Thermococcus kodakarensis KOD1: one gene and its partner. The protein of the gene in region 1 binds, or shares a complex with, the protein of each later gene. Links are inferred from orthologs where the notes say so. Each region holds a gene or a part of one and is shown on either strand. Other genes may lie near its edges.

The links.
Region 2: the proteins of fen (region 1) and TK_RS02635 are in contact, whole or in part, in a crystal structure (PDB 1RXZ), measured with the Archaeoglobus fulgidus proteins. The link is inferred for Thermococcus kodakarensis KOD1 from one-to-one orthologs. Residues at the interface, in WP_010877775.1 of Archaeoglobus fulgidus: Lys326, Ser327, Thr328, Gln329, Ala330, Thr331, Leu332, Glu333, Arg334, Trp335, Phe336; in WP_010877842.1 of Archaeoglobus fulgidus: Asn43, Val44, Ala45, Met46, Pro120, Arg121, Pro123, Leu125, Gln151, Met192, Ser194, Asn218, Tyr219, Pro220, Ile237, Leu238, Ala239, Pro240, Arg241, Ile242, Glu243, Ser244.

What each region holds. Positions count from the first base shown.
Region 1 is NC_006624.1:1,112,482-1,127,529, forward strand. Bases 7,885-10,805 are described here. They hold fen (flap endonuclease-1), read right to left. Parts: upstream 9,896-10,805; coding sequence 8,873-9,895; downstream 7,885-8,872. Other genes in these bases: TK_RS06325 (hypothetical protein), read left to right, coding at 7,885-7,969; TK_RS06330 (transcription initiation factor IIB), read left to right, coding at 7,970-8,872; glp (molybdenum cofactor synthesis domain-containing protein), read right to left, coding at 9,982-10,805. In the rest of the region: TK_RS06290 (DUF120 domain-containing protein), read right to left, coding at 88-723; TK_RS06295 (class I SAM-dependent methyltransferase), read left to right, coding at 932-1,681; TK_RS06300 (valine--tRNA ligase), read left to right, coding at 1,880-4,546; TK_RS06305 (YhbY family RNA-binding protein), read left to right, coding at 4,628-5,038; TK_RS06310 (30S ribosomal protein S19e), read left to right, coding at 5,042-5,494; TK_RS06315 (hypothetical protein), read right to left, coding at 5,551-7,086; TK_RS06320 (DNA-binding protein), read left to right, coding at 7,305-7,643; more of TK_RS06325, read left to right, coding at 7,655-7,884; more of glp, read right to left, coding at 10,806-11,184; TK_RS06345 (DUF7411 family protein), read left to right, coding at 11,293-11,937; deglycase PfpI, read right to left, coding at 12,034-12,534; TK_RS06355 (Lrp/AsnC family transcriptional regulator), read right to left, coding at 12,635-13,090; TK_RS06360 (OBG GTPase family GTP-binding protein), read left to right, coding at 13,201-14,367. UniProt on the Methanocaldococcus jannaschii protein: Structure-specific nuclease with 5'-flap endonuclease and 5'-3' exonuclease activities involved in DNA replication and repair.
Region 2 is NC_006624.1:447,683-462,633, reverse strand. The notes cover bases 3,915-6,738. They hold TK_RS02635 (DNA polymerase sliding clamp), read right to left. Parts: upstream 5,790-6,738; coding sequence 5,040-5,789; downstream 3,915-5,039. Other genes in these bases: TK_RS02625 (immunoglobulin-like domain-containing protein), read right to left, coding at 6,361-6,738; TK_RS02630 (transcription factor S), read right to left, coding at 5,965-6,297; TK_RS12105 (hypothetical protein), read right to left, coding at 5,792-5,968; TK_RS02640 (hypothetical protein), read right to left, coding at 4,443-5,009; TK_RS02645 (peroxiredoxin), read right to left, coding at 3,915-4,151. In the rest of the region: glp (molybdopterin molybdotransferase MoeA), read left to right, coding at 1-9; TK_RS02665 (hypothetical protein), read right to left, coding at 20-238; TK_RS02660 (HD domain-containing protein), read left to right, coding at 701-1,960; TK_RS02655 (transcriptional regulator), read right to left, coding at 1,953-2,909; TK_RS02650 (GNAT family N-acetyltransferase), read left to right, coding at 2,956-3,489; more of TK_RS02645, read right to left, coding at 3,501-3,914; more of TK_RS02625, read right to left, coding at 6,739-6,789; TK_RS11880 (immunoglobulin-like domain-containing protein), read right to left, coding at 6,795-7,076; TK_RS12005 (hypothetical protein), read right to left, coding at 7,125-7,289; TK_RS02620 (immunoglobulin-like domain-containing protein), read right to left, coding at 7,286-7,741; glyA (serine hydroxymethyltransferase), read right to left, coding at 8,026-9,321; TK_RS02610 (iron-sulfur cluster assembly protein), read right to left, coding at 9,504-9,857; TK_RS02605 (hypothetical protein), read left to right, coding at 10,016-11,011; TK_RS02600 (class II SORL domain-containing protein), read right to left, coding at 11,030-11,377; rd (rubredoxin), read right to left, coding at 11,389-11,550; TK_RS02590 (rubrerythrin family protein), read right to left, coding at 11,631-12,146; and 2 more genes.

The DNA of each region.
Region 1 (15,048 bases):
TGCTTGCAGCGTATCCAAAGAAAACAACCAAGAATCCAAAAAGGCCCCCCAACCCAGAGTAGGCCAGAACAGCGTTCAACCTTGCGTTCATTGGATTACCTCAAGTCTTACCCTGTCCCCGTCCTTAAGCTTCAGCGCCTCCCTCAAATTCACCGGTGCAATTATCTCGGCTATCCTGGGGGGATGTATGGTTCGAGAAGGAACGACTATAGCCCCCTTGATCCCACCTATCATAACGGGATACGCCTTAACATCACCAAAAGTCCGGCCATCTTTGACGAAGCCAGGGATTATTACCGGCCTAATATTGCAAACTGCATCAAGCACAGTCTTGGGAAACAGAATTTTAACGTTCAAAGTGCCTGGAAACGGCTTAAATCCAAGGTACTCCTCGATAAGGGGTTCGTACTGCCTTACATAATAAGCACCTTCCCCAAGTCCCGACACGACTTCACCCACTATCACTCCCTTTGATAGTGCGTTTGATATTTTGTCGCAGATATCCTGAAGGAAATCTAGACCCTTTGGGAGAATCTCAATATATGTTCTCCTTCCCTCCGTCTTTCGCTCTATCAGTCCCTCATCCTCAAGCTCCGCAAGGAGACGGAGAACAGTCTGGGGGGACGTATTAAGGGCATCAGCAAGTTCTCTTATCGTAATTCGAACGGGTCGTCCTATCGCGTTTCTCTCAGATAATTCGATGAGCATCAATATTTTCTTCATTCTTCTGCCACCGCCACAACCTCTGTTGTTACGTTTTAAAATGTTTCGTAACAACCTAGCTCCAAAGTTAGATGTTATCCATGAGCATGTATTTTTTCTCTGATCACATGACCATCATAGTATTCAGCAAAAAGAAAAGCGGATTTGGACTTAGATCTGAGGGTGAAAATTTAATATTCGAACTATCCTTCACCTCTTGGTGGTCTACGTGCACGAGCTCTACACGGTGCTAGCTGAATACTACGACACAATCTACAAAAGTAGAGCCGAGAGGGTTAAGGAAGAGATTGACTTCGTCGAGGAAATCTTTAGGGAGGACGCGAAGAGAGAGGTAAAGCGCGTTCTCGACCTGGCCTGCGGGACTGGGATCCCAACGCTCGAACTTGCCGAGAGGGGCTACGAGGTCCTCGGTCTCGACCTGCACGAGGAGATGTTGAGGGTTGCGAGGCGGAAGGCAGAGGCTCGGGGTTTGAACGTCAAGTTCATCCGGGGCAACGCCCTGGATATAAGCTTTGAGGAAGAGTTCGACGCTGTTACGATGTTCTTCTCTTCAATCATGTATTTCGATGATTCTGCAATTCGGGAATTATTTAATTCTGTAAGGAGGACGCTGAGGCCAGGAGGGGTCTTCATAGCTGACTTCCCATGCTGGTTCTACGGCGGGAACGATGGCCCGATAGTGTGGGACGAAAGGAGGGGAGATGAAAGGCTCGTGATAACCGACTGGCGGGAGGTTGAGCCGGCCGTTCAAAAGCTCCGCTTCAAGAGACTCGTGCAAATAATCATGCCGAACGGAGAGACAAAGGCGTTTTTCGTCGATGACGAACTCAATATCTACACGCCGAGGGAGATGAGGCTTCTGGCAGAGCAGTACTTCAGCGAGGTCAAAATCTACGGGAACCTGAGGAGGGACATCGCCCCCAGCGACAGGAGGTACTGGCTGGTGGCCGTGAAGTGACCCAAACTTTTTTAAATACGCTGGCCATTTCTATACCCTGGTGGTGCCTATCGTCCACCGTAACACCTATTTCAACCCCTGAATTCCAGGCGTTCCGCCCTTCTGGGTTAGCTCAAGCTCTGGCACCACCGCGGCTAAGGTTTTTAAAAGGCCCTTCTGAGGTTATCCCATCTTCAGAAAAACCAAAGGGTGATGCCCATGCTTCCTAAAAACTACGACCCCAACGAGATTGAGCCCAAGTGGCAGAAGTTCTGGCTCGATGAGAAGATATACAAGTACGAGCTCGACGAAAAGAAGCCGAGCTACGCGATTGATACGCCCCCACCGTTCACGAGCGGAACGCTCCACCTCGGCCACGTTCTCAGCCACACCTGGATCGACATCATAGCCAGATACAAGAGGATGACCGGCTACAACGTGCTCTTCCCGCAGGGCTTCGACAACCACGGCCTTCCAACAGAGCTGAAGGTCGAGAAGGAGTTCGGCATAAGCAAGGACCAGCCAGAGAAGTTCCTCCAGAAGTGTATCGAATGGACCTGGCAGGCCATAGAGGCGATGAGGAACCAGTTCATAAGGATAGGCTATTCCGCCGACTGGGACCTCGAGTACCACACGATGGACGACTGGTACAAGGCAGCTGTCCAGAAGTCCCTCATCGAGTTCTACAAGAAGGGAATGCTCTACCAGGCGGAGCACCCAGTCTATTGGTGCCCGCGCTGCAGGACGAGTCTTGCCAAGGCAGAGGTCGGCTATGTGGAAGAGGATGGCTTCCTCTACTACATCAAGCTCCCGCTCGCCGATGGAAGCGGTCACGTGCCGATAGCCACCACCAGGCCAGAACTCATGCCCGCCTGTGTGGCAGTTTTCGTCCACCCTGAGGACGAGCGCTACAAGCATGTTGTCGGCAAGAAAGTGAAGCTCCCGATATTCGAGAGGGAAGTTCCCGTTCTGGCCGACGAGGACGTTGACCCGAGCTTTGGAACTGGTGCTGTCTACAACTGTACCTACGGCGACGAGCAGGACGTCGTCTGGCAGAAGCGCTACAACCTTCCGGTCATCATAGCTATCAACGAGGACGGAACGATGAACGAGAACGCCGGGCCCTATGCAGGGCTTAAGACAGAGGAAGCCAGGAAGAAGATAGCCGAAGACCTTGAAAAGATGGGTCTCCTCTACAAGAAGGAGAAGATAAGGCACAGGGTCCTCCGCCACACCGAGAGGAGCTCCTGTATGGCTCCCATCGAGCTCCTGCCGAAGAAGCAGTGGTTCATCAAGGTGAAAGATTTCACGGATGAAATCGTCAAGGTTGCCGAGCAGATAAACTGGTACCCACCGGACATGTTCCTCCGCCTGAAGGACTGGGCGGAGTCAATGGACTGGGACTGGGTCATCAGCAGGCAGAGGGTCTTTGGAACGCCGATACCATTCTGGGTCTGCGATAACGGCGAGATAATCCTGCCGAACGAGGAAGATCTGCCAGTTGACCCGCGCTTTGAGAAGCCCCCGAGGAAGTGCTCCGACGGGAGCGAGCCAAAGCCTGTAACTGACGTCCTCGACTGCTGGGTCGACTCGAGCATAACCCCGCTCATAATCACCAAGTGGCACGAGGCCATTAAGGGCGACGAAGAGGGTAAGAAGTGGTTCGAGCACAACTTCCCAACGGCTCTGAGGCCGCAGGGAACGGACATCATAAGAACGTGGGCGTTCTACACAATATTCAGAACGTGGGTTCTCACCGGCGAGAAGCCCTGGCACGACATCCTCATCAACGGTATGGTCGCCGGACCGGACGGAAGGAAGATGAGCAAGAGCTATGGCAACGTGGTTGCCCCGGACGAGGTCATTCCAAAGTACGGCGCTGACGCTCTAAGGCTCTGGACGGCTTTAGCGCCGCCCGGAGAGGACCACCCGTTCAAATGGGAGACCGTTGACTACAACTACCGCTTCCTCCAGAAGGTCTGGAACATCTATCGCTTCGCCGAGAGGCACCTTGAGAACTTTGACCCGGCGAGCGCCCCAGAAGAGCTCGAACCGCTCGACCGCTGGATACTCAGCAGGCTCCACAGGCTTATCAAGTTCGCGACCGAGGAGATGGAGAAGTACCGCTTCAACCTCCTCACCAGGGAGCTGATAACCTTCGTCTGGCACGAGGTCGCGGATGACTACATTGAGATGATCAAGTACAGGCTCTACGGCGACGACGAGGAGAGCAAGCTGAAGGCGAAGGCTGCCCTCTACGAGCTGCTCTACAACGTGATGCTCCTGCTGGCCCCGTTCGTGCCGCACATCACGGAGGAGCTCTACCAGAACCTCTTCCGCGAGAGGATTGGAGCCAAGAGCGTCCACCTACTCGAGTGGCCGAAGTACAGCGAGGCCAGGATTGACGAGGAGGCTGAAAAGCTCGGAGAGCTCGCTCGCGAGATCGTCGGCGCCATGAGACGCTACAAGAACAGCCACGGCCTCTCGCTCAACGCCAAGCTCAAGCACGTGGCAATCTACACCACCGATTCCTACGAGGTGCTCAAGACCATAGAGAAAGACATAGCTGGAACCATGAACATCGAGAAGCTTGAGATAATCAAGGGCGAGCCCGAGCTTGAAGAGAGGATAATCGAGATAAAGCCGAACTTCAAGACGGTAGGACCGCGCTATGGAAAGCTCGTGCCGAAGATCACCGCCTACCTCAAAGAGAACGCGGAAGAGGTGGCAAAGGCACTCAAGGAGAGCGGAAAGATCGAGTTCGAGGTCGATGGCCAGAAGGTAGAACTTACCAAGGACGACATCGTGCTCAGGAAGGCCGTCTTCAGCGAGGGAGAAGAGGTCGAGACGGCGGTCGTTGGAGACGCTGTGATACTCTTCTTCTGAGCTTGCCTTCTTTACATTTCCTTGTTACCCAGGGTCAACCTTTTTAAAGCCATTTCCAAAGAGGGTGGAAGGTGAGAGACTATGAAGAGACTACCTGGTAGCGTGAGAAGAGCCATCCGCGCGAGATACTATGACATAGAGCCGCGAGCGTGGATTGGGAAGAAAGGGTTAGCCGAGAGTGTCATCGAGGAGATAAACACCCAGCTTGAAAAGGATGGGATCCTGAAAGTTGAGATAAGGAAGGGCGCGCTCATCTCAACCGGAATGGACAGAAAAGCCATAGCAGAGAGGGTCGCGGAGCTCACCGACAGCGAGCTTATAGACGTCAGGGGCAAAAGGTTTATATTGTTCAAACCGAGGGAAGGCTGGGAAAGGTATTTAAGGCGCCTTGAAAGAAAGGCGTCCGCTGAGAGGCGGGAGGAGAAACCCGTCCAGAAAGTCAGGCTCGATATCGCTAACTTCAGAAAGAAGTTTAAGAAGGGGAGGGATTGAAAGATGGCGACTGTCTATGACGTTCCCGGTGACCTGCTCGTCGAGAGGGTTGCCAAGGCTCTGAAGGAGGTTCCCGAGATAAAGCCGCCCGAGTGGGCCCCGTTCGTCAAGACCGGAAGGCACAAGGAGAGACTTCCCGAGCAGGAGGACTGGTGGTACTACCGCGTTGCCAGCGTCTTCAGGAAGGTCTACATTGATGGCCCGGTCGGAATCGAGAGGCTCAGGACTTGGTACGGCGGCAGGAAGAACCGCGGCCACGCTCCGGAGCACTTCTACAAGGCCGGCGGAAGCATCATCAGGAAGGCACTCCAGCAGCTTGAGGCCGCTGGCTTCGTCCAGAAGGTTCCGGGCGAGGGAAGAATCGTTACCCCGAAGGGCCAGAGCTTCCTCGACAAGATCGCCACAGAGCTCAAGAAGGAGCTTGAGGAGCAGATTCCCGAGCTCAAGAAGTACTGAGCTCTCTTCTCATATGTTTTTTGAGAGTCCAAGTACTGAATTTGGATAGCTCATGCTCATCTAGTTTCCAACCTCCAGAGAATTATGCCAACCAGAATCACAGCTACCACCGCTAGAACCGATATCTTAGGGATGTTCTCTCTCATTCCCGTGTTTAGATCTGAGCAAAGCGGGAGGCCGAGCACGCTAAGGGGTTCATAATACGGTGGGACGATGTAGGCATCTCTCCAGGTGATAAGGAGAAACGTGTTGTTACCCACGACAACGGCTTCGGTTTTATCCGCAAGGGCGTAGCTAATGGGTATCCTTCTGCCGTTGTTTATGATGAATGCAGTATTATTCTCGTGATCAATTTGAAGGGTTCCAGTTTCGTTATTCGGGATGTATTCGCCATTCACGGGAATATATCTAGGGGGGATCAGGTTCTTTCCCAGCTCCCTCTCATCCGTCGTGTTGAAGATTTTGAAGCCCTCATCGGTCAGCTCGTAGGCAGTGAAGCCCTCGGTAGTGGTCCCGTTCTGTCGTATCTCCCACAAGAAGGCAACAAGGGGGTGGTCGTTCTTTCTGTAAACTTGAACCCAAACGTGATGGTACACGTTTTCATCTTCCTGGTAGTCCAGCCAGTAGTAGGTTTTCCTCGGGGTTTCAACGGTGTAGTTTCTCCAGGAGAGGGTTCCGTTTCCCAGGAGGACGTAGGAATCGTTGTATTCAGCGATGGGGAGACCATCTATATAGAGGGCTTCTCTGCACTTTCCGCTAACCCTGTACACAACTGGAAGGTTGTACATCCTGAACGAGACCACCCACTCGTTTTTCTCCCACGACCAGAAACCGTAGAGGGACTTCAGCGGTCTCGACGAGTACGCCAACTTTAGCACTTCCTTTGTGATGTCCCTCTTCGTGCCGTTTGCGATCAAGAAATACCTCGTGGGAGTGTATTCCGGAAGGAAAGAGAGCGGCTCGTACCTGATTCCATCCTCAACCGCAATATCGAAGGGCGCTTTAACCTCAGGAATGTGGAATCCCTCAGGGGTCTCGTTTTTAAGCTCGAAGTCTCCGTTGTGGTAGAGGTAGTAAACGGTAGTGTTCGGAAAGATCATATCTACGCGGGCCCACAGGCGGTTTTTGTTGTCCAGTCCGAGGTTGACCCACGCGTAGGGGGTAATGCCCGCGTTCTCGGGGGCTATCGTGTCCCTCGCCTCCCACGAGAGGCCCCACTCCCCGGTAACGTTCAGTGTTTTTGGGTCGAGCCTGAAAACGCTGTCGCTGGCTGAGTGAGGAACACTCCCATAGTTAACAACGAGAAAAATGCTCCCGTTGTAGAACAGAAAATCGCGGGCATAGCCGACGTAATTGGGGAGCACCGGCCTTAGGGTTATGGGAACACTTCCGTTGTACACCCCCATGTAGAGTTCGTCGTACGGGTAAGAGTAGATAAGGGTTAGGTTTCCGGCATTGGCAACCTCCAGAGTGTCCACAATGGATAAAAAGTCTCCATCTTCGTATGGCAGCTCCTCCGCTTCAAGCTTCCATGTTAGATCTTGGAATTCGCTCCCATTGTACGCAAAAAGCCCGTCGTTCTCAACAAGCAACTGGTGACAGCTTTCACACCAGGCTGTACTGTAGGCACTCACGCAGGGCGATGAGAGTACAATCAAAACAGATATGAGAGCGAGTAATTTTCTATAGTGATTCATTTTAATCACCACATCAAGGGTTTATTACATTCTTGAGTTGTTATTCTCCCTTTAAGCTTTTCGTCCCAATACCTTTTTAACGGGACTTCCAATTTTAACCTGGAGGTGAGAACATGGCGGAGGACATAGAGGAGATCAGGAAGCGCAAGCTCATGGAGCTCCAGAAGAAGTACCTCGAACAGCAGAAGGCCCAGGAAGAAGCCCTTAAGCGGGAGATGGAGCTGGAAGCGCAGCTGGAGGCAATAATGAGAAAAATCCTCACACCCGAAGCAAGGGAGAGGCTTGGAAGGGTCAAACTAGTCAAACCCGAACTGGCGAGACAGGTTGAGCTTCTCCTGGTTCAGCTCTACCAGGCGGGGCAGATAAGGGAGAGAATAGACGACGCAAAGCTGAAGAGGATTCTGGCCGAGATAGACGCCAGAACGAGGAGAGACTTTAAGATCAAGTGGTAAAGGGATCGCATATGGACGCTTCCCTGATCATCAAAATCCTCGACGAAAAGGGAGAGGTAAGTCTGGACACATGGAAGGTCGTCTCCATAAAGGAGAACGACGATGGGACTGCCGATATACTCTACAAGAACAAGCACGTCGGCAGTGATGGTGATCCCGTCTTCCTGTGGATCTATGCCAACATAGTTGAGGAAGACGACGATGTTCGCGTTCTTGAGAGGATAACCTTCAAGAAGGAGGATATCCTCTGGTTGGTTAGGTACGTCTTTCCGAAGGTTAAGGTTATAAGGGGTTTGCCCAACAGCCCGCCGGCCGGGGGTGTTTGAGTGAGCGGGAAGAGAGTCTGTCCCGTGTGCGGCTCAACGGAGTTCATATACGACCCCAGCAGGGGTGAAATAGTCTGTAAGGTTTGCGGTTACGTTATCGAGGAGAACGTGGTCGATGAGGGCCCCGAGTGGAGGGCCTTTGATCCGGGCCAGAGAGAGAAGAGGGCGCGCGTCGGTGCTCCCGAGAGCATACTGCTCCACGACAAGGGACTTTCCACCGACATTGGAATAGACAGGTCGCTAACTGGCTTAATGCGCGAGAAGATGTACAGGCTGAGGAAGTGGCAGTCCCGTCTCAGGGTCAGCGACGCCGCTGAGAGAAACCTCGCCTTCGCCCTCAGCGAACTTGATAGGCTCGCGAGCAATCTAAGCCTCCCGAAGCACGTCGAGGAAGAGGCCGCAAGGCTCTACCGTGAAGCAGTGAGGAAAGGACTCATAAGGGGACGCTCCATAGAAGCCGTCATAGCCGCCTGTGTTTACGCCGCCTGCAGGCTTCTGAAGGTCCCGAGAACCCTTGATGAGATTGCCGACGTCTCTCGCGTTGATAAGAAGGAGATTGGAAGGAGCTTCCGCTTCATAGCGAGGCACCTGAACCTCACTCCAAAGAAGCTCTTCGTCAAGCCCACGGATTACGTGAACAAGTTCGCCGATGAGCTGGGTCTCAGCGAGAAGGTCAGGAGGAGGGCCATAGAGATCCTCGAAGAGGCCTACCAGAGAGGCCTCACTAGCGGAAAGAGTCCAGCAGGATTGGTGGCAGCCGCCCTCTATATCGCGAGCCTCATGGAAGGGGAGAAGAGGACCCAGAGGGAAGTGGCGGAGGTTGCCAGGGTCACCGAGGTTACCGTGAGGAACAGGTATAAAGAGCTGGTAGAAAAGCTGAACCTCAAGGTTCCGATAGCCTGACTATCGACCGAACCAGCTCTCTAGGGTTCTCTGCTTTCCCGCTTTTACCGCTTTTTTCAGCCTTTCGAGGCCGTTCTTAACGCGCTCCTCGCTGAAGTCGTGCTCGTCGCAGAGGAACTTTAGGATCCCTTCCTCGTCCGGCTCGCGCCACTTAAGCTCGTAGTCGTCAGTAACAGGGGGATTTAGGAAGAACTCCTTTATGGCGTAGAGGTCAACGTCGCTCTCCTTCTGGTACTTGGCCAGCGGGTCTTTCGTTCTCTTAACGATTGTTAAGGCTTTCTTCGGCCCTATCCCCTTTATTCCGCCAGGGTTGTAGTCAGTCCCGACCAGAATGGCCAGCTCGATGAGCTTCTCCCTGTCTATCCCGAGCTCCTTAAGAACCTCTTCCAGAACCACCAGCTCCGGCTTGACCTCGACGTAAACGTTCTTTCCGGGAAGTTTTCTCCTCCCAGTTATCGTGAGGTTCCTTACGAGCCTCGGCGCACCGAAGAGGAGTGAGTCGTAGTCCTGGCTTGCAGAGGCATAGACAGCTTTTTTGGCGGCCATGTAAGCCGCTTGAGCTTCTCCCTCACTCGGGGCCTGAACGACTGGAATACCCATGAGCTCAAGGAGCTTTTTGGCGTCGTTTATCAGCTCCTCGTTCACCCTCGTGGCGCGCATCGCGTACTTCTTGGCCTCCTCAAGGTCACCCTTCTCAAGGGCCTCGTACCACTTCTCCTCTGCTTCTTCCCTTGCCTCACGCCTCTTTTCAAGCTCCCTCTTCTTGAAATCCGGTGGCTTGCCGTCGAAGACGTAGGCCGGCTTTATACCAGCTTCCATCAGGTTGATGGTTCTGTAGAAGAAGCCGCTGAGGTGAGAAGTGATCCTGCCCTGTGAGTCCATTAGTGGAGTTCCATCGCGCTGCCTTATGGTTGAGAGGAACTGGTACATGGCGTTGAAGGCGTCTATGGCAACCTTCTTGCCGTAGAGACTTTCCAGCTCGATTTCCTTTCTCGGTATCAGCTCACCTATCTGGACTCCCATTCTCACCACCGGAAAAGATGAGAAAAAGAAGTATTTAGGCTTTGCCTCAGCCTGCCAGTTGTACAGTATCTCCAAAGTGTAGAGAGTCACCCAAACAGCGTGACCTCAACCTCTTCCCCAGCTTCGAGGATTTCAACGGTCTCTGGAACTTCTATGAATCCATCAGCATCCACAAAGCTTGTCACCGCGCCGCTGCCCTTCAAAATGGGCACTGCTTTCTCCCCTTCAATCCTGACCGGAAGGAACTGTCTCCTTCCCTTGACGGAAAATACCTTGTGGGCGAGCCTCTTCTTGACCTTTCTGACTTCAGAACTCCTTCCAATCAGCTTTCTCAGGAGCGGTGCCACGAGGAGCGTGAAGTTTGTCAGACAGCTCGTTGGGTAGCCTGGAAGCCCGAAGATCGGCTTGCCGTTGATTTCCCCAATGATAGTTGGCTTTCCGGGCTGTATTGCTATCCCGTGGATGTAAACCCTGCCAAGCTCCTCAATTATTGAGCTCGTAAGATCCCTTATTCCCCCGCTTGCCCCACCGCTGAGGAGGACGACATCACAGCACTCAAGTCCCTCGAGTATCAGGCTCTTCAAGCTCTCGCGGTCGTCCCTTGCTATGCCGAGGAAGAGCGCCTCCCCTCCAAGCTCCCTGACGGCATCGGTTATGGCCCTTCCGTTGATGTCGTATATCTTGCCCGGTTTGAGCTCTTCTCCTGGTGGGATTATCTCATTTCCGGTGCTTATCACGGCAACTTTTGGTTTTTTAAACACCGGCACTTCGGAGATACCAACCGCCGAAAGGAGGGCAGTTTCCTTGAAGCCGAGCCTGGTTCCTTTCTTCAGCAGAAGCTTGCCCTTTGGAATGTCCGCCCCTGCCTTCATAACTCCGAGGCCAGGATAGGCAGGCTTGTAGATGATGACGGTGTCCCCATCCCTGTCAACGTCCTCGAACTGAATGACCGCATCGGCGCCCTCTGGAAGGGGTGCACCAGTGGATATATAGACTGCTTCCCCTTCCTTCAGCTGGATTGAAGGGGTATCTCCCGCGTTTATCTCACCCACGACCTTCAGCTTAACAGGTTCGCTCTCGCTCGCCATGAAGGTATCCTGAGCGCGAACTGCGTAGCCATCAACGGTGGCCCTGTCAAAGGGGGGAACGTCTATTGGGGACACAACGTCCTCTGCAAGAACCCGACCAAGGGCCTGTTCAAGCGAAACTTTCTCGACTTTCGGTTCAAGGTTAAAGGACTCGATGACCTTTACTGCCTCCTCGAGCGGAACAACCTTAAGGAACGCCATTTCCACCACCGAAGTTAATGGTTCCATCGCCTATAAATCGATTGCGTAAACGGAATGGCTTAACAGAACCGCTAAAAAACGACGGCATAAGTGGAAAGAGGTGAGATGATGAAGGTATACCACCTCTACTCGGGCGGCAAGGACTCCAGCTTGGCGGCGTGGATTTTAGCAAAGCTGGGCTATGAGGTCAGGCTTGTTACCGTAACTTTCGGAACGCTCGATAACTGGAAGTACGCGGAGGAAACGGCCAGAAGACTTGGCTTCGAGCATGAAATTCTCAAGCTCTCAGGGGAGATCCTTGAGCGGGCCGCCGAAATGGCAGTTGAAGACGGAAGACCCGGAAGGGCGATTCAGTTCATCCACGAAAAGGCTCTTGAGGCCCTGGCCTCGAAACCTGATGTTGAGAGGGTTAGTGACGGAACGAGAAGGGACGACAGAGTTCCATACCTCGACCTGCCAAAGGCACGTTCACTTGAGGATCGGTTCGGGGTGGCGTACATAAGGCCTCTCCTCGGCCTCGGCTACAGGACGATAAACGAGCTCGTTGGAAGGCTCTTTGAGGTCGAGATAAGGGAGAGCGAGGAGCTTGAGAAGAGCGACTACGAGGTCGAGCTTAGGCACCTCTTAAGGAAGAGAGGAATTGACCCGCTGTCAATATTCCCGAAAATGCACTATCAGTCCAGGGTTCTTGGATGGAAGGAAGAAAAGCTGACCTCCTCCCCATCGCGAACGGCCAGGGTTCCAAAGAACTGACCCCACTACCGGCGGAAAGGTATAACAGTTCCCCACCACTTGCCTACCTGTCTTCAGTAACAGCTAAGGAAAAGAATTGAATCAGAAAGAAAAAATTCACCTAAGAAGCTTGACGAACTCTCTCATCCAGGCGTACAGGTCCCCTGGGTGCCTTGAACTGACCCAGTTTCCGTCAACGACGACCTCCGCGTCAATCCACTCGGCGCCAGCGTTCTTCACGTCGTCCCTGATGGTTACCGTGCTCGTGCCCTTCCTTCCCTTCAACACGCCGGCGGAGATGAGTATCTGCGGCCCGTGGCAGATGCTTGCAACTGGCTTTCCGTCCTCGAACATCTTCTTCGTTATCGCGACGGCCTTTTCGTTCAGCCTGACGATCTCCGGTGCCCTTCCTCCAGGGAGAACCAGCGCGTCGAACTCGTCCGGATCAACCTCGTCAAAGGCAAGGTCAACGTTGACCGTGTAGCCGTGCTTGCCCGTTATCTTGCCCCTCTGGAAGCTGGCGACATAGACTTCATGGCCCTCTTCCTTGATCCTGTGGAGAGGATATATCAGCTCAAGGTCTTCAAAACCGTCAGCACTCAGAATCAAGACCTTCATCTCAATCACCCCCATAACATTCAGATAAAGATTGAAACTCGACATTTATAACCCTTGCTGGACAGAAATGACGAACACGTGTAAACATTAAAAAGAAAGTTCAGAGCGGCAGTTCGGTGGTCTCCTTGTGAACCTTGAGGACGACCATCGTGTGCGTTGCATCAACTCCTTCAATGCTTCCCATCTTGTCGAGGAACTCGTTGAGCTCTGAGCTGCTTCTAGTCCTGATTTTCACGATCATGTCGTAGTCGCCGGTGGTCTCATAGACCTCGCATATCTCGGGGTACTTCTTAAGCTGGTCAGCGACGTGGCCGTACATCCCAGCCTTGGCCTTTATGAGGATGAACGCGAGTATGCTGAAACCTAGAGCGTTTGGATCCAGGATGACCGTGAACTTCTTTATTATTCCCTTCTCCTTAAGCTTCTTTATGCGCTCGTATATCGTGGACTCGGCAAGTCCCACTTCCTTTGATATTTCTCGAAGGGGAGTTCGGCTGTTCTTCTGGAGAATCATGAGGATTTTCTTATCGACTTCGTCAAGACCTCCTCTAGCCATAAACATCACCACACGGGGAAAATTTTTCGGAAGAGCTTATAAATTTGCCGACTATAGGATACCATACGTTTATAAAAACCCGTTCGTCTTTGCGGAAGGGGGTGACAGGAATGCCAACGAACGTAACAGCGGAATACCTTGCCGCGGAAGAGGAGTACAGGAACGCCAAGACCATTCCAGAGAAGATCCGCGCCCTGGAAAAGATGTACGCAACAGTCCCGAAGCACAAGGGTACGGAAAAGCTTAGACTCCAGATCAAGAGGAAACTCGCGGAGCTCAGGAAGGAACTTGAAAAACAGAGGCAGATGCGCAAGGGCGGTGGCGGCCCCTCAATGGCAGTAAGGAAGGAAGGTGCAGCTCAGATCGTCCTAGCCGGTCTCCCAAACGTCGGTAAGAGCTCCCTGATGAGGGCGCTGACGAACGTGGATGCCGACGTTGCCGACTACGCTTTCACAACCGTCGAGCCGATTCCGGGAATGATGCACCACAAGGACGTTCAGATACAGCTGGTCGAAGTCCCTGGATTAGTGGAGGGTGCGGCACTAGGAAAGGGAATGGGCCCCCAGCTGTTGAGCGTTATCAGGAACGCCGATGCGATAGCCATCGTTGTTGACCTTTCCCAGGACCCGGTTAAACAGATGGAGATCCTCCTGAGGGAGTTTGAGAGGGCGGGCATCAAGGTGAACAAGAGGAAGCCAAAGGTGGAGATAAAGAGGACGGCCAGCGGCGGTATCGTCATCAACGGTCAGGAGAACATAAAGGGCGACATCCAGGAAGTCATGAAGATGCTCAGAGAGGAAAGGATACACTCTGCGGAGATAACCGTTAAGGAACCTGTGACCCTAGAGGAGTTTGCTGACGCGCTCGATGAAAGCCTCGTCTGGAGAAGGGCGATCATCATAGCGAACAAGGGCGACGCTCCTGGAAGCAAGGAGAACTACGAGAAGCTTGTCAAAGCCTACGGCGACCGCTTCAAGATAGTGCCGGTCTCGGCGAGGAGAAAGATTAACCTCGACAAGCTAAAGGACGAGCTTTATGAGCTGGCTGGGATTATCAGGGTTTTCACCAAGAGCCCCGGAGAAGAGCCCGCTTATCCGCCGGTGGCGCTCAAGAAGGGTTCAACGGTTATGGATCTAGCTGAAAGAATCCACAAGGACTTCGCCAAGAACTTCCGCTACGCGAGGGTCTGGGGCAAGAGCGTCAAGTTCCCCGGTCAGCGCGTTGGGGCCGACCACGTGCTCGAAGATGGAGACATAGTGGAAATACACGCAAGGTAGTGTTGTCCATTATTTTTAGATCTTCTCTGGATATTAGCCTACCTTTCCCAAACTCCCTTTGGAAGTGATTCTAGAGGAACCAAGAACTTGGCGAACCCAACGGAACTACCGTTCCGTGCGTTGAAGCAGAGCTTCAACGTCGCGCAGGAAGCTTTTAGAAAAAGCTTCACCAATGAAACTTTGCAAGCAAAGTTTCATCAAAGTGCGTGGTTCGTGTTTGACGGAGCATTTTGGGCGGATTTTCCTTTTGAACGCTGTTGGGAGTGGCGAATTCTATTTTTAATTTGCCCGATCTGTGTGAGTTTGCTTTTTAATTGACGCCCCACGGGCGTCAAGGTGTTAGAAACTCCTTTTAGAGGGCTGAAATTGGGAATTCACTAATGCTAGCTTGTGTATCTTGAAAATCCTTTTGAATCAGCCAATTGAAAGTAAACCCCTCATAAAACGAGCCTGTTTAAAAGAGCATATCAACTTTCCGCCATCCGTTAAGGACGCTTGAACGACAGTGAAAGCGGCGCTGAAGCTTTTAGAAAAAGCTTCACCAAAAGTTTGAATGTCTTCGTGATATTGGCTGAGAATTGGAATTCTCATGACAAATTTGCAGATGAATAGGGGTTTTCTTATTTTTAACGCCTTTCGGGCGTTATACTGCGAGCAAACCCCTTGAGGATTTCCAATTTA
Region 2 (14,951 bases), 660 kb from region 1 along the record:
TTGTACTGAGCTCTATTTTTCATTCGTTTATACACTCACTAGAAAAAGGGATAATATCCACGAGCTCCTTGGGCAGGATCTTCCGCGCACTTGCTGTTAATTCCTTTAAACACCTAATAACTTCTTTCCGTTCTCTTTCCTTTTCCTCAAGTATTCTCCTTAGATAGCTTTGGTAATCTTCGGCAAGCCAGGGGACTTCAGTTAATACGATCTCTTTTGATTTTTTCTCTGGGTTCATATTCATACCTAGCCTTCAGCATTAATAACCTTTTTTATTCATAATTTGCATACTATTGCTGATGGTCTTTAAAATCTGGAAAGAGTGTAACTCTCTACGCCATGACCCAGAATTCATTGAGAATATGGCCCGCCGGTAACTCCCGCCCTCATCGAAGGCGTACGCCACCCTTGGGCGGGCTAACCCTGGCGGGCCAGAACTGTGCCCGGCCTGGGTTTCCCGCGGTCATCGTGCTCCGGGACGCGGAAGGCCCTCCCGCGGGGACCTCGCTGAGGCCGGGCTGTTGCCCCCGCATCGCCCCCCGGTTCATTCTCCCCGGGGTCCTCGCGCAGGGGCATTTTATTCTCCACTGACAGGTTTATAAATTGATGGTCTGCAATCGCTTCCATCAGCGGGATATTTTTCGTCATATTGCCGAAAAATTATTTAAGGAGTTTCACAGATTTTCGGCCGGTGATGAAAATGAGTGACGGACACGACGGCTATAAAATCATCCACGACGGTATTCATGGTAGCATGAAGGTCTCTGGAGTCATCCTCGACCTCGTAAAAACACCAGAGTTCCAGAGGTTAAGGCAGATAAAGCAACTCGGGCTTGCGTACCTCGTTTATCCCGGTGCCAATCACTCGCGCTTTGAACACTCGCTCGGAGCCTGGCACCTGGCCAAACGCCTTTCTGAGGAAGTTGGTCTTCCAAAAGAGGAGTCTGAACTACTTCAGGTGGGTGCGCTCCTCCACGACATCGGCCACGGGCCGCTCAGCCACACCTTTGAGGGCATCTACAAGCACTACGTGAAGGAGCGCGACCACATGCGCCTCGGTCAGGACATAATCCTCGGCAACATCAACATAACGGGCGACGAAGATGGGGGGAGAATACCCGAAATACTTGAGAAACACGGGATAGACCCAAAGGCCGTCGCCGACATAATTCTCGGCCGCTCTGAGAAGCCCTATCTCGGCCAGATGCTCCACGGGGGCGTCGATGTTGACCAGCTCGACTACCTGGTAAGGGATGCCCACTACACCGGCGTCGCCCACGGTATAATAGACCTGGAAAGACTCCTCAAGGTTATGAAGATTCACGATGGTCAGCTCGTTGTTGACGAGAAAGGCATCGAGGCAGTTGAGGGAATGATGGTTGCCAGGGCGCTCATGTACTCAAGGGTCTACTTCCACCACACGGTTAAGATAGCGGAAGGAATGCTTACGAGGGCCCTTGAGTTCGCCCTCGACGAGGGGCATTTATGGGACTTCTGGCGGATGACAGACTGCAGGGTTCTGGTGGAACTTGAAGACCTTGAGGGCCTCCCTGCGGAGCTCACAAAACGTGTTCTCCACAGAAAGCTCTACAAGGCGGCCGTTTTGATAACGGCCGAGGAACTTAGCACTGAAGAGAAGCGGGAGCTTCTCAACGCCTACAGAAACGTCAAGAAGAGGCAGGAGATCGAAAGGAACCTGGCGGATGCCGTCGGAGCGAGTGAGGGCGAGGTTATCCTGGAGTTCAGCATCGCAGACCTCATGCTGAGCGAGCCGAGGCTCAAGGAAACTGGGATAAACGTTCTCCTTGATAACGGCGAAATTCAGCCCCTGACGAAGGTAACGCCTCTGGCGAATGCACTCAAGAGGAGGCAGACTCCCAGGTGGGCGGTCATGATAGCTTCGCCCGAGAAGTACGTGGACAGACTGAGGGAAGTCTGGAGAAGGGTTATCTTCAGCTGAAGAGCTTTTCCTTTATCTCCTTCTTCAGCTTGTCGATGAGTTCTATAAGCTCATCTGCGTCTTTAACTTCCTCAAGGCTCTCCTTGGGGATGAGCGGAACTTCTGAAACGACTTCAGCCTTAGTCTTCTCCAGTATGAAAACGCCCCCGCTGTTAACTATTCTGCCGACCTCCGCCACCATCTCGGCGCGTTTTATGGTGGAGCGTGTCTTCCTTTCATCTATACCCGTGAGAAGGCGTATGTCGTCTTCAGTTGAAATCGCGTTGAAGGGCGCTTTCTTCACCTTCACAAGGCCCAGGCCGAGTTTCTTGAGCCTCTCAAAGACCTCGCGCTCGAGCGGCGTTTCAGGCTTAACGTTGAGGTCGGCTTCAACTTTGGCCCTCAGGATGTCTATCGGCTCCGCGAGGGCCTCATCAAATATCTCTTCAAGCTGGATGGCAACATCAAGCGAAACTGCCTGTTCGCCGCGCTCGTAGTTGAGCAGGCTCTTTCTAGACACGCCGAGCAGCTGTGCCAGTTCATTTACAGAATAGCCGTGCTTTTCCCTGAGTTCTCTCAACAGCTCTCCGTTTATCCTGACGTACAGACCACCGCGCTCCGCGAAAACAGCGGGCAGTTCGTTGTTCAGGAGAGCATCGTAGAGGGTCTCGGGGCGGAGGGCATAAATTCCAAAGCGCTCGTACACCACACCCTCTTCAAGCTCGCCGCTCTTGCTCCTTAGCCCAACAATAAGCGGAGAAGCCTTGAAGAACTTGGCGAGGCGCTTTAAGTCCTCCGCCTGCTCTTCTGTTATCGTGTCGATGTTCACGGTAGCCTTTATAAAAAGCAGGAGAAAGAGCCTGCTCGCCACTAGGTCAAAGCACGACCCTTTAAGGTCTAACCTGGCAACGCGGTACCCTGCGCCTCTAAGTATCGCTTCAACGGTCTTTATGAGCCTCTCCCTTTCCATCGTTTTTAAATACCCATAACACCTTAATAAATTTAAGGTGTGGTCGATGCGTCCCGTGGTGGTAAAGGGAAAACTGGTCTCGCTGGCTGTCCCAACCAAAGACGATGTGAGGAGGGCCTGGCTCTGGTACAACGACCGCGATGTGAGGAGGTTTTTAAGCGATCCGGATGGGCTGTTCTTTTTTGAGGACGAGCTTGAGTGGTACGAGGCTATGCGGAGAGGAAAGCGCGAAAACAGGGTCTTTACTGTTTTAGAAAACTCGTCCAAAAGCCCGGTTGGCTTTGTAGGCCTGCACAGGATAAACCACAAAGACGGTCACGCCGAGCTGGGATACTTCATAGCGAAGGAGTACTGGAACAGGGGCTACGCCACCGAGGCGGTTGGACTGGCCCTAAAATACGCCTTTGAATGGCTGAATCTCAGAAAGGTCTACGCCCGGGTCTATGAGCCAAATACAGCATCAATCCGCGTCCTGGAAAAGAACGGCTTCGAGCTTGTGGGCAGGATGAAGAAGCACTCCCACATACCTGGCTACGGGTTCGTGGATGAGCTGATATTCGAGAAGTTCAGAGAAGAATAAGGGAAAGAAGCTCACTCGAGCTTCTTGTAGCAGAACCACCAGTCGTAGCACTCGATCTCGCCCTTGGCCTTGGCCTCTTCGCGCTGCTTGACCTCGTCGACGGTGCTGGCAGGCGGGACGATGGCCTTATCGCCGATGAGCTCGTTGTTCGGCCACTTGTGCGGAAGGGCGACTCCCTTCTCGTCGCTGACCTTGAGGGCCTTGACGAGCCTGAGGATCTCGTCCCAGTCCCTGCCGACCTCGGCCGGGTAGTAGACGATGGCCCTTATGATGCCCTTGTCGTCGACGATGAAGACAGCCCTAGCGGTTATGGTGGCGCCGCTGGGTATCATGCCGAGCTTGTCGGCGAGCTCACCGCGGTCGTCGGCTATGACCGGGAAGGTTATCTCCTCGCCGAGGTTCTCCTTGATCCACTCCATCCACTTGATGTGGCTGAAGACCTGGTCAACGCTGAGTCCGATGGGCTCGACGCCGAGCTCCCTGAACTGGTCAACCCTCTTCTGCATGGCGTAGAACTCGGTCGTACAGACCGGGGTGAAGTCAGCCGGGTGGCTGAACAGCACGAACCACTTGCCCTGCTCGGCGAAGTAGTCCGGGAGCTTTATCACGCCGTGGGTGGTCTTGACCTCAACCTCTGGGAACTTTTCTCCTATGACGACCATCTTACATCACCTCTTTCTTTTTGTGTGTCGTCTTCACTATAAACCTGGTTGGTTCGAATATATAAAGCTTTCGGTTTGGTTTCGGGAACAAATTTGACGGAAAGACAAATCAACGTGAACATCTGTTTTATAAACGTCTAAATCTGGATTCTTAGATTGTCATAATTGGTCAGTTCTACCTAGATTGTGGGCATAATTTCAAAAAATGTGGCCATTGATAGACCTCAACATCCATTCATTTGGAGGATTGCTTTAGAGAATAAAAACTGGAGCAACTTAAAAGGACTTACTTTAGAGGAATATCCTTACTCTTCGTGCGGCCTCTCTCTCAACGAGGGCTCGCCCAATAACGGTGGGGATAATGGCCATATCTCCGGCCATAAACGGCCCATACTCTTTCATGTCCGGGCCAAGAACGGCTGGGAGGTCTATCTGGATAATGTAAGCTTCCTTTGGAACCTCCTTGGACCTGTACTCTGCCTCGGCTTCGCTCTCTTCCTGCGGTTGGACTTCCTCTGAAATTTCCGGGAGCTCTTCCCTCTCGATAAATGCTCTTATGACGTTGAAGAGCCTCTTTTCCTCGGCTGTCATCTCCGCGATTTTACCCTCGACTGCGAGATCAACTATCTTATGGAGTCTGAGCTTGATGATCTCCTTCATGAGGGACTCCGCTATCTTGAGCTGGGCGAGGTAAAGCCTTTCCTCGACGTCTTCTCCGCGTTCCCTGGAGCTCTCTGCGCTTAGCTTTAGGGCCTTTATCAGGCTGTCGAACTCAACGTAGAAGTCTTCGTCAAGTTCGTTTAAATCCGTACTTGAGAGCTCTGCCTCCAGGAGTTCCCTGAGCTTCACTATATCCACGTTCCCACCTCAAAAAAGAGTTGAGGGAGGTCACTCCTCAACGCGCGGAGCGAGCAGGAAGGTCAGTCTGCCCTCGTCTCTGATCATGTACTCCATCTGGAGCGGCATCTCGTTGCCGAAGCGGAGGATAACTTCGTCGGCCTTCCCGATGCCCTTGACCATGTCGCTGAGGTATCTTATGCCGTAGGCACTCTTGGTCTCTTCCTCGACTTCAAGGTCGAGAAGGCCCTCGTCCTCAAGGGTAAGCCTTATCTCGACCTCGTTGGTCTCGCCCTCGGCCTTCATTGTGAACTCGTTCTCCTTTGCTATGAACTTGATGGCGTCGCTGACGAGGGAAGCGTCCTTTATGCCCTCCTTGAGAACCTCACCGAGGAGGACTACCTTAGCCGTGAACGGGAGCTCGGGAAGCTCCAGCTCAAGCTCTTCCACATCTATCAGAGGGAGCCTGAATGTCCTCTTGGCGGTTCCCTCAAAAGTTATCTCAAGGAAGTTCTCGTCGCCCTTCCTGAGTATGAGGGTGTCTTTCGCCTTGCCGCGCTTGAGGATTTTCTTGAACTGGTCCATGTTGATGCCGATTGTCTCGGGCTCTTCGACCTCGTACTTGGAGAAGATGCTTTCGGGCAGGTTGAGGTCAATGAGAACGACCCTGCTCGGGTCCATTGCGCGCATGCTTATGCCTTCCTCAGTGAACTTAAAGGCGGCCTCGTCGATGAGGTTGCTTGCGGTCGCTATCAGGTCTGCAAACTCCTTGGCCCCGTCAAAAACAACTTCGAACGGCATTTTTATCCCTCCTTTTTAGCTGACTCTAATATCTGAAGCATGAGCCTAACCCTTTCTTTTCCACGGAATAAATAAGTCTTTCCATTGTCCGTGTCGGGTAAGCGGAGGTAGGCCTCCTCAAGCTCCTTGAGGGCCTTCTGGGCGAGCTTTCTCAGGGTTTCAAGCTCGACCTCGTTCACTCGTAGGCCCTCCAGGTATAGCCGCACTTGGTACACTTGTAGAAGATCGTGCTCGGCTCGTCTCCAGCCCTCGTCTGCATTTCCCACCAGTAAGCTGTGTCGTTGCCGCACTTGGGGCATGTGACCTTTGTCGTGGGCAGGGTCTTGAGGTCCTGCTCCACCACTATGATCTCCTCGTCCGGCTTGTGCTCGACTTTCTTGGTGATCTTCGTTTTCTCTCTGTCTTTCTCCTCGTCGAAGGGCTCTTCATAGCCACATGAGCGGCAGACCCAGACCTTCCTCTTCCTGTCTGGGAGCATCAGGTTCCCGCATTTCGGACAGAACTTCATCTCTCACCACCCCTTTAGCCGAGGGTTCGGTATGTTGAAAGAGGATAAAAAGTTTTGCTCCGATTATGACAGCAGATCAAACTCCAAGCTGGCGTTTACACAGCCCCTTGGCCAGCCGCAGATCTCCTTAACAATCCTGTATCTTCCCGGTGGCAGGTCCCGGAGTGAAGGGGCCCCTCCGACGGATTCATTTTCCAGCAGATACTTCAAACTGACTTTCTGCTCCCAGGACTGAAAGGGCATGAGCCAGTGGAGTACCGCAGGAAAGATAAGGCCAGTTCTAACCGGGGCCAACGTTCCGTTTTCTAAGCGGTAGAGATGGTAGCCCTCTCCGAATGAGATTGGCGTCAACCCAATGTTGCATGTCCTTAAAACTGGCTCTTCTCCGGGATGATAGCCACTCTTGTCAAGCCCCACGTAGAAGTGAGGTCCGGTAAGGCCCCAGACAAGGAGTATTATGAGGGTGCAGGCCGCCCCTGTCTTCCCCCTCATTGGGATCACCTGACAATCTCAAACTCGGCCGATAGAGTTATTTCGTTACTCCTGCTTTCACATTTGTCTCGATCAATGAGAACTGTTTTCTCTATTTTGTATCTACATGGCGGAAGTGGTTTGAGCTTTCCGAAGGCTCCGTCAGGGACGCGTATGACCAAGGGCACGGTTTGCGTCCAGTTGCCGCCCGGCGGTATCTGCCACCCGATACTTGTGAACGTGAAACCAGTTTCTATCTCTTTCCAGCTTCCGTTTTCCAGCAGGTATAATCTGTAAGGTGCGCCCACTATTATCGTCTCGCTCCCCGTGTTGGTTATGGTCAGGGTAAGGTTGTCTCAAACTTTGTATGCCTCCTTTTCGAGGTCCATAACGGCAGTCCCGGCCGTACAGGCTGCATTGTTCTCGGTTATCTCGCGGTTTTTGCAAAGTTCCACGTAAAAAACGCCGGAAAGGAGAAGAAAAACAACGATGAACACTAGGGGCCACTTCATCGGACTCATCCCTTTACCTCGAACTCCGCACTGACCTCGTAGCTGGCAGCGTTTTCAGTCCCCTGTGAAGTTAGAATGACTTTCTTGACGATCTTGTAGTGTCCCGGGGAAAGCTTCAGATCCGCGAGATTGACCTTCTGCTCCCAGCTCTTTCCAGGTTCTATCGAAACGGCGATCTCTATGAACATGAGGTTAACGGGAACTTCCTCCCACTCTCCGTTTTCTTCTCGGTAGAGCCTGAAGTGGTAGCTGGTAGTTGCCTTTGTCTCGCCCTCGTTGATAAGCCTGATAATCATGGTATCGGAAGGACTGTAGGTGGACTTGTCAAGCTCCATTTTGACGAACTTCGCGTGGCTGTCCTGCGGCGAACCGCTGGCCTCTTTCCCATCCCAGCTGAGGGCTCCGTATCCTGCTACAACCAAAACAACAACTGCTATCCCTATCACAAGCGCCTTCCTCATTGATTTCACCAGAGGTTTTTGAACTTCCAGAATAATAATCCTTTCGTTCACTTCAAGGAGTTTCGAAACGTTTGGTAATTTGAACCACTGGATTTGAGCCCCTTATTTTATCCCGTTTCGGGGGAAGTTAGCGGTACCGGGGGCGCGTGGCTAATGAAGGTGTGGTACCGCTGGAAAGGGCTAGAAAAGGTTGTTTATAACGTTTTCTTCAAAAAAATCCAGCAAGAAGGCTTTCCACCTGGATACGATTGAAATTAGAAATAAAAATGTGGAAAAGTTCCAATTTACTCCCTGAGCCTGAGCGGGAGCCCGTGGTCGAAGGAGTAGTAAACCTTCTGGTACTCGGCGCGGAAGCCGTAGACGTCTCTCCTGACCTTGGCAGGGTCTTCCTTGTCTATGAGGACGCGCCTGATGAACCTTGCTATCTCCTTCATCTCATCCTCCATCATTCCAACCCTGGTCATCTCCTGGACTCCAATCCTAAGGCCGCTCGGCTCGTTGACCTTCTCAAGCGGGTCCCACGGGAGGAGGTTCTTGTTGAGGATTATGCCGGCCTCTTCAAGCAGCGGGGCCGCCCATCCTCCAGCTGCAGGGTGGAGGTCTGAAACGTCAACGATGACCTGGTGGCTCTCGGTGTAGCCCTTGTCCTCGCCGATGACCTTGAAGCCTTCCTCCGCCAGGGCTTCGGCAAGGGCCTTGGCGTTCTTGACTATCTGGGCCGCGTACTTCTCACCGTACTCGAGCATCTCGGCGGCGGTGATTACCTTACCCGCCATGTGGTGGAGGTGGTGGTTGCTGAGGACACCCGGGAAGATGGCCCACTGGAGCTTGGCTATCTCTTCCGTCTCGCCGAAGCGCTTGTAAATGATGACACCGCCCTGCGGCCCAGGGAAGGTCTTGTGAGTTGAGGCCGTGATTATGTCGGCTCCCTCGCGGAGCGGGTCCTGGAACTGCTTTCCAGCTATGAGACCGAGGACGTGGGCACCGTCGTACATGACGTAGGCGCCAACCTCTTTGGCGACCGGAGCGAGCTCCTTGACAGGGTGCGGGAACGGGAAGAGCGAACCGCCGAAGACGACTATCTTGGGTTCGACCTCGCGGATGAGCTTCTCGGCCTTGTCGACATCGATGTTGAACTCCTCGTTGTCGAAGGGCCAGGTGTGGACTTCAAGACCCCTCATTCCGGCGGCACCGAAGGGCATGTGGCTTATGTGTCCGCCGTGGCTGGTGTGAAGAACTATCGCCTTGTCGCCCGGCTGGGTGAGCCCGAAGAAGACCGCCTGGTTGGCGTTTGTTCCAGAAATCGGTCTCAGGTCGGCGAAGTCGCTTCCGAAGAGCTTGGTGAAGAGCTCAACACCGATGAGCTCAACCTCGTCAACGTACTTGCAGCCCTGATAGTACCTCTGCTTCGGCCAGCCCTCGGCGTACTTGTGCATAAAACCTGAGGCAACGGCCCTGGTAACGCTCGGAGAAGTCACGTTTTCGCTCGCGATGAGGTTTATCGTGTGCTTCCTCCAGTTCTCGTGGTCTTCAATAAAGCCAAGAACCTTGTCTCTGTACTCTCTATATCCTTCAGCCATTGGGAACACCTCGATGGTTGTTTGAACGGGGGGGATATAAATTTTACCTAAAGTGTGCATGTGTCCTGAGATGTACATTAGGGTTCGCAGAAATTTTTGAGGTGTAAGGGCCGTTTTCATCATTTTTCTTCATAGTATATGGCACACTATACCCAAGCCTTTGAAAACTCTAAGGAGCTTATTCAATCGCCCTCAAGGTCTTCGGCCCTGTACCTTCCCCTGTTCTCGAAGACCCCAACGGGGTTGTTCTTGAGGTCATAGACGTAGACGTTCTCAAACTTGACTAGGGCAAAGCGCTCCATTATGTCGCCGATTATCTTAGAATACGCTATGGCGCTCTCGCCTGTTATATTGTACTCGGCGTGGCTCTCGAAGTTGAGCCAGACCTTGAGAGTATCTTCCGTGACCTCCAAGCCGGCGACGACACCCGAGTCGAGGATGTCTCCCCCGGTTATTGGGTCAGTTATCTTTGCAAGCTCCTCCAGAACGGCCCTGTAGTGTTCGGGCCACTCACGGTCGGGCATGTAAACTTTCATTTTCCTCCCACCTAAGTGGGATTTTGTTTGAACAGTTATAAGCCTTCCTGGGCAGTTCTGGTCAATTCTCTTAAAGAACTAAGCTTTTTCATTTGATAGCTCTGTAGTTTTCGACATAAATTTAAAAAAAGCTTAAATACTTGGCGTTAAAATATGCCATGGGTGTTGAAGTGGGCGAGGGTCGAACAGTTCTATTAAACGGAAAGGAGTTCATGCTTATCGGGACTGTTATAACAATGATAAGCGGTCTTTTTGGGGTAATAGGCCTCCCGATTTTTATCGTTGGAGGGCTCCTGTACGCCGCTGGGCTGTACTTCTGGAGCATTGATGTTGACTCAAGACCATTGCTACTCTTCGTGGGGGAGACTGCTTTGATAGCCGCAGGTGCCTTGGTGCTCAATATGCTGGTGTATCGTATGGAACTCTCGCCGGTCTTGGGGTTCAAAACTCTCGTCTTATCACTCTTGGTGCTTTACCCCTTCATAGTAGCCTCCGCCGTTCTCTATCGGATCAGAATGGGCCTTTTTGCCGAAGAAACTGGGGAACTCAATTTCAACCTTGCGGGTAACTTGGCTCTCATCGGCGCTCTTCTGCTCCCCCTACTTATCGGAATCCCCCTATACAACATAGGGAAGCTCGTTGAGTTCTTCAGCCTCTGGAAAGTTCCCCTGGTAGGCACTAGAACCGAGGGTTTACCCTTTGTCTCACTGAAAAAAATAGCAGGAATAGCCCTCGTCACGCTGGTGCTTGGAGGAACGCTCTATTATTTCATCAAGCCCGATTACGACTTTGAGATCATAAAGAAAGATCAAAAAGTTGCACTCTATGGAAACTTTTATGACCATGGCATAGAACTTGAGCTTGTGTATGTCCCTAGAACGTGTGGAGACGTGAAATACAAACCTAGACCAGACGGAAGCCTTCTTCTCGTGGATTCAAGACATCCATGCAACGTTAAAATCTACGTTGATGGACGAGAAATATATTCCCCAGATTATCAGATTCAGGAGATAAAGGGAGTACTAGAAAACCTGTTTTACACTCACGGTGTTGTTTCGATAAAGAAGACGTTTTTGGCACCGAAAAATGCCAGTACTGTCGTTGTATCCTTTGAAGGTGAGAACGTAACCTTCCAGATTCCAAGACATGGATAAAGATAAAAACGGAAAAGATCACTCAAGTGTGACCTCGTTCTCCCAGAGGCCGTGGATGTTGCAGTAGCTGAGCGCGTAGAGCTTGCCCTTCTTCTGTGTCCTGAAGAAGAATACCGCCCTCGGCTCGGTGAGCGGGTCGGTGTGGTTGCTGAACTCAACCTTACCGACGAGTATCGGGAAGGCTCCATCCTCCGGGTGGAACCAGAGCTGTATCCAAGCTATGTGGTGCTCGGGGGTGTTCGGGTGCGGTATCTCCTTTCCAACAGAGACCTCGACCTTGACGAGGTCGCCCTCCTTCTCGTACTCTATAACGGGGACGTGCTTCTCACCCTTCCAGTCTCCACTCTTTATGGTCTGGCTAAGCATCTTCCATCACCTCACTCAATCTTCTCAAACATATCCTTGGGAGCGCCACAGAGCGGGCAGACCCAGTCATCCGGAAGGTCTTCGAACTTGGTTCCCGGGGCTATCCCGCTGTCGGGGTCGCCCTCATCCTCATCGTAGATGTATCCACAGACTATGCACTTCCACTTCGCCATTTTCTTTCACCGCTTTAATGTTATTAGTCATACCTTATAAGGTTTGCGTCTCAAACCTGTGAAAAGGAAAATCGAAAGATTCACTCGAACACCACGAACTTGTCCCTCGGGGCGCCGCAGACGGGGCAGTACTCGGGGGCCTCATCAACGGCCGTGTAGCCGCAGACCGGGCAGATGTAGACCCTCTTTATCTCGATGTCCTCTCCCTTCTCGGCCTTCTCCTTGGCCTTCTTGTAGAGCTCTGCGTGTATCTTCTCAGCCTCAAGGGCGTAGTGGGTCGTCCTCACCGCGTCCTTCTCCTCCTGGAACTCGGCGGAGTTCTTGTAAACAGGATACATCTCCTCTACCTCGAAGGTCTCGCCCTCTATTCCCATCTGCAGGTTCTCGGGAGTCTTCCCAAGCTTGCCGAGGGCTATGAAGTGGTTCTTAGCGTGGACGAACTCGGCATGAGCTATAGCCCTGAAGAGCTTGGCTATGTTGTGAAGTCCTTCCCTCTCGGCCTGCTCGGCGAAGATAAGGTACCTCATGTGGGCCATGCTTTCGCCTGCGAAAGCATCCTCCAAAAACTTCCGGGTCATTTCCCTCTTCACTACCATTGGCAGACACCTGAAAAAGTCGTCACAACAAATTTGTACTTTGATGTATAAAAATATTGCGTAATTGTCGAGTTTAGTTTTATTGACGCTCTGTTTTTACACTGCCTCAAAACTTCCCGAACCGCCGTTAGAGGGGAGCAGTGGAAAAAGATAAAACCTACGCAGGCAACCCTTTCAGGTGATCAAATGAGCATGAAAGTTGCAGGCTTCCTTCTGATTTTTCTGCTCATGGTAGCTTCAGCCGGATGCGTAGGCCAGAACTCAAGTACAGCACAAACAGGCTCTCAGGGCCCACCAACCTCTTCCGCCGAAAAAGGGGCTGGATCTGACATAACTCAGGGTGACCAAACCAGTCAAACATCCTCAACACAATCTCAAACTACCAGTTCTTCCTCTTCCGAAACATCTACCACACCCAGGGGCACATCAACAAAAACAGAATCCAGGGAGATAACAGTTACCTTCATCGTCTCGGTTCCAGGTTACACCCCCGAAGACGATGCAGTTTACATAGCGGGCGACTTCAACGGCTGGAACCCAGGAGACGAAAACTACAGGCTCACGAAGCTCCCCGACGGCAGGTGGGCAATAAACCTGACGTTCCCCTACGGAAAGGTCATCGAGTTTAAGTTCACCCGTGGCTCGTGGGAGACCGTTGAAAAAGGCCCAAACGGGGAGGAAATCCCCAACAGGCAGTTTGTATTCAAAGATAGCGGGACTTACGAGTTCACCGTTTACCACTGGCGCGACTACGTCGAGGAGGTCGGAGTGGGCGAACACACGATAACGGGCAACGTAACGACCTTCAAGATGGTCATCCCCCAGCTCAACCGGACGAGGAGGATATGGATCTACCTGCCCCCGGACTACGGGACTACCAACAGGAGCTATCCAGTCCTCTACATGTTCGACGGGCAGAACCTCTTCGACAGCGCAACTTCCTTCGCGGGCGAGTGGGGTGTTGACGAGGCCCTTGAAAAGCTCTACACCGAGAGGGGATTCTCGATAATAGTGGTTGGAATCGACAACGGTGGGGACAAAAGGATAGACGAGTATGCCCCCTGGGTGAACGAGGAGTACGGAAGGGGCGGCGAGGGCGACGCCATGGTGCGCTTCATAGTCGAGACGCTAAAGCCCTACATAGACTCCCACTACCGCACAGTTCCCAACGAAACGGGAATAATGGGCTCTTCCCTCGGCGGGCTGATGGCAGTCTATGCAGGCTTTGCATATCCGGAGGTCTTCCGCTACGTTGGAGCCATGAGCTCGGCGTTCTGGTTCAATCCTGAGATATACGACTTCGTCAGGAACGCAGAGAAAGGGCCCGAGAAAATCTACATCGACTGGGGCACTATGGAGGGGAGCGATCCAGGAGCGTTCTCCAGGAGCAACGAGGAGATGGTGAGCATCCTGAAGGAGAAGGGCTATGTTGAAGGAGTGAACCTCAAGGTCGTGATAGACGAGGGCGCCCAGCACAACGAGTACTACTGGGGCAAGAGGTTCCCAGATGCCGTCCTGTGGCTCTTTGAGGGGTGACTTCCCGACCGCTTTATTTTTTAACCGCGGTTCCAATTCTAACCCATGTCCCTCTTTGAAGTCCTCAAACCCCTGAAGTCAGAGATCGCGAGAGTCCACGTTTTTCCTCCGAGAGAAGGTGAGTTTGGAGAATTCGCGTTCAAAAACCCAGAAATAAACGCCCTCGTTGAGGAGCTGGGCTTTTCTCTCTACCGTCACCAGGTTGAGGCCCTGGAAAAGCTCTACGCTGGAAAAAATATCGTCGTTACAACGCCAACGGCCAGCGGGAAGAGCGAAATCTTCCGCCTGGCTATCTTCGACTCCTACCTCCTAGATCCGCGGAAGACCTACCTCCTCGTTTACCCCACGCGGGCGCTCATAAACAACCAGCTCGAGAAGTTCCAGAGGGCGAACCTTTCATTCTACCGCATAACTGGAAAGCTCGTACCTGCGAAGATTCTAACGGGGGACGTCCCTTGGGAAGAGAGAAGAAGGCTCCTCCGCGAGAGGCCGAGGGTGGTCTTCACTACCCCGGACATGCTCCACTACAACATCCTACGAAGATGGAGAGAGTACGAGTGGCTCCTCAGGAACCTTCGATACCTCGTCGTCGATGAGCTCCACGTCTACCGCGGGGTCTTTGGGAGCAATGCCGCGTGGCTCTTCAGGCGTCTGTCCTTCAGGCTCAAGCGCCTTGGAGTGAAGCCGCAGATAATAGCCCTCTCCGCCACGCTGAGGAACCCAAAGGAGTTCGCGGAGAAGCTCTTTAGAACGGAGTTTGAGCCAATAACCCATGCAACCAATCCGTTCCCGCGGAGGTATCTCGTTCTCTTTGAGCCGAAGAACCTTGGCGATAAACAGCTCCTAAGGGCCGTAATCGAGAGGCTCGTGAGTAAGAGGATAAAGACCCTCGTCTTTTTCGACAGCAGGAAGGGCACCGAGAAGACCCTACGCTTCCTCCTCAACTCTCCGGTCTTTTCAAAGGTGACCACCTACAAGGGCACCCTGCCGAAGAACGTCCGATGGGAAGTTGAGAGGGACTTCAGGGATGGGAAATTGCTTGCCCTCCTGACTACGAACGCCCTCGAACTCGGGATAGACATAGGTGACCTCGATGCCGTGATAAACTACGGCATTCCCCCTGACGGGCTGTTCTCCCTCATCCAGCGCTTTGGGAGGGCTGGAAGGAGCGCCGACAGGGAAGCCCTGAACGGCGTTGTTTTGAGGAAGAACGGCCTCGATTACTACTACCGCGAGCACTTCAATGAGCTCGTCGAGAGGCTTGAGAAG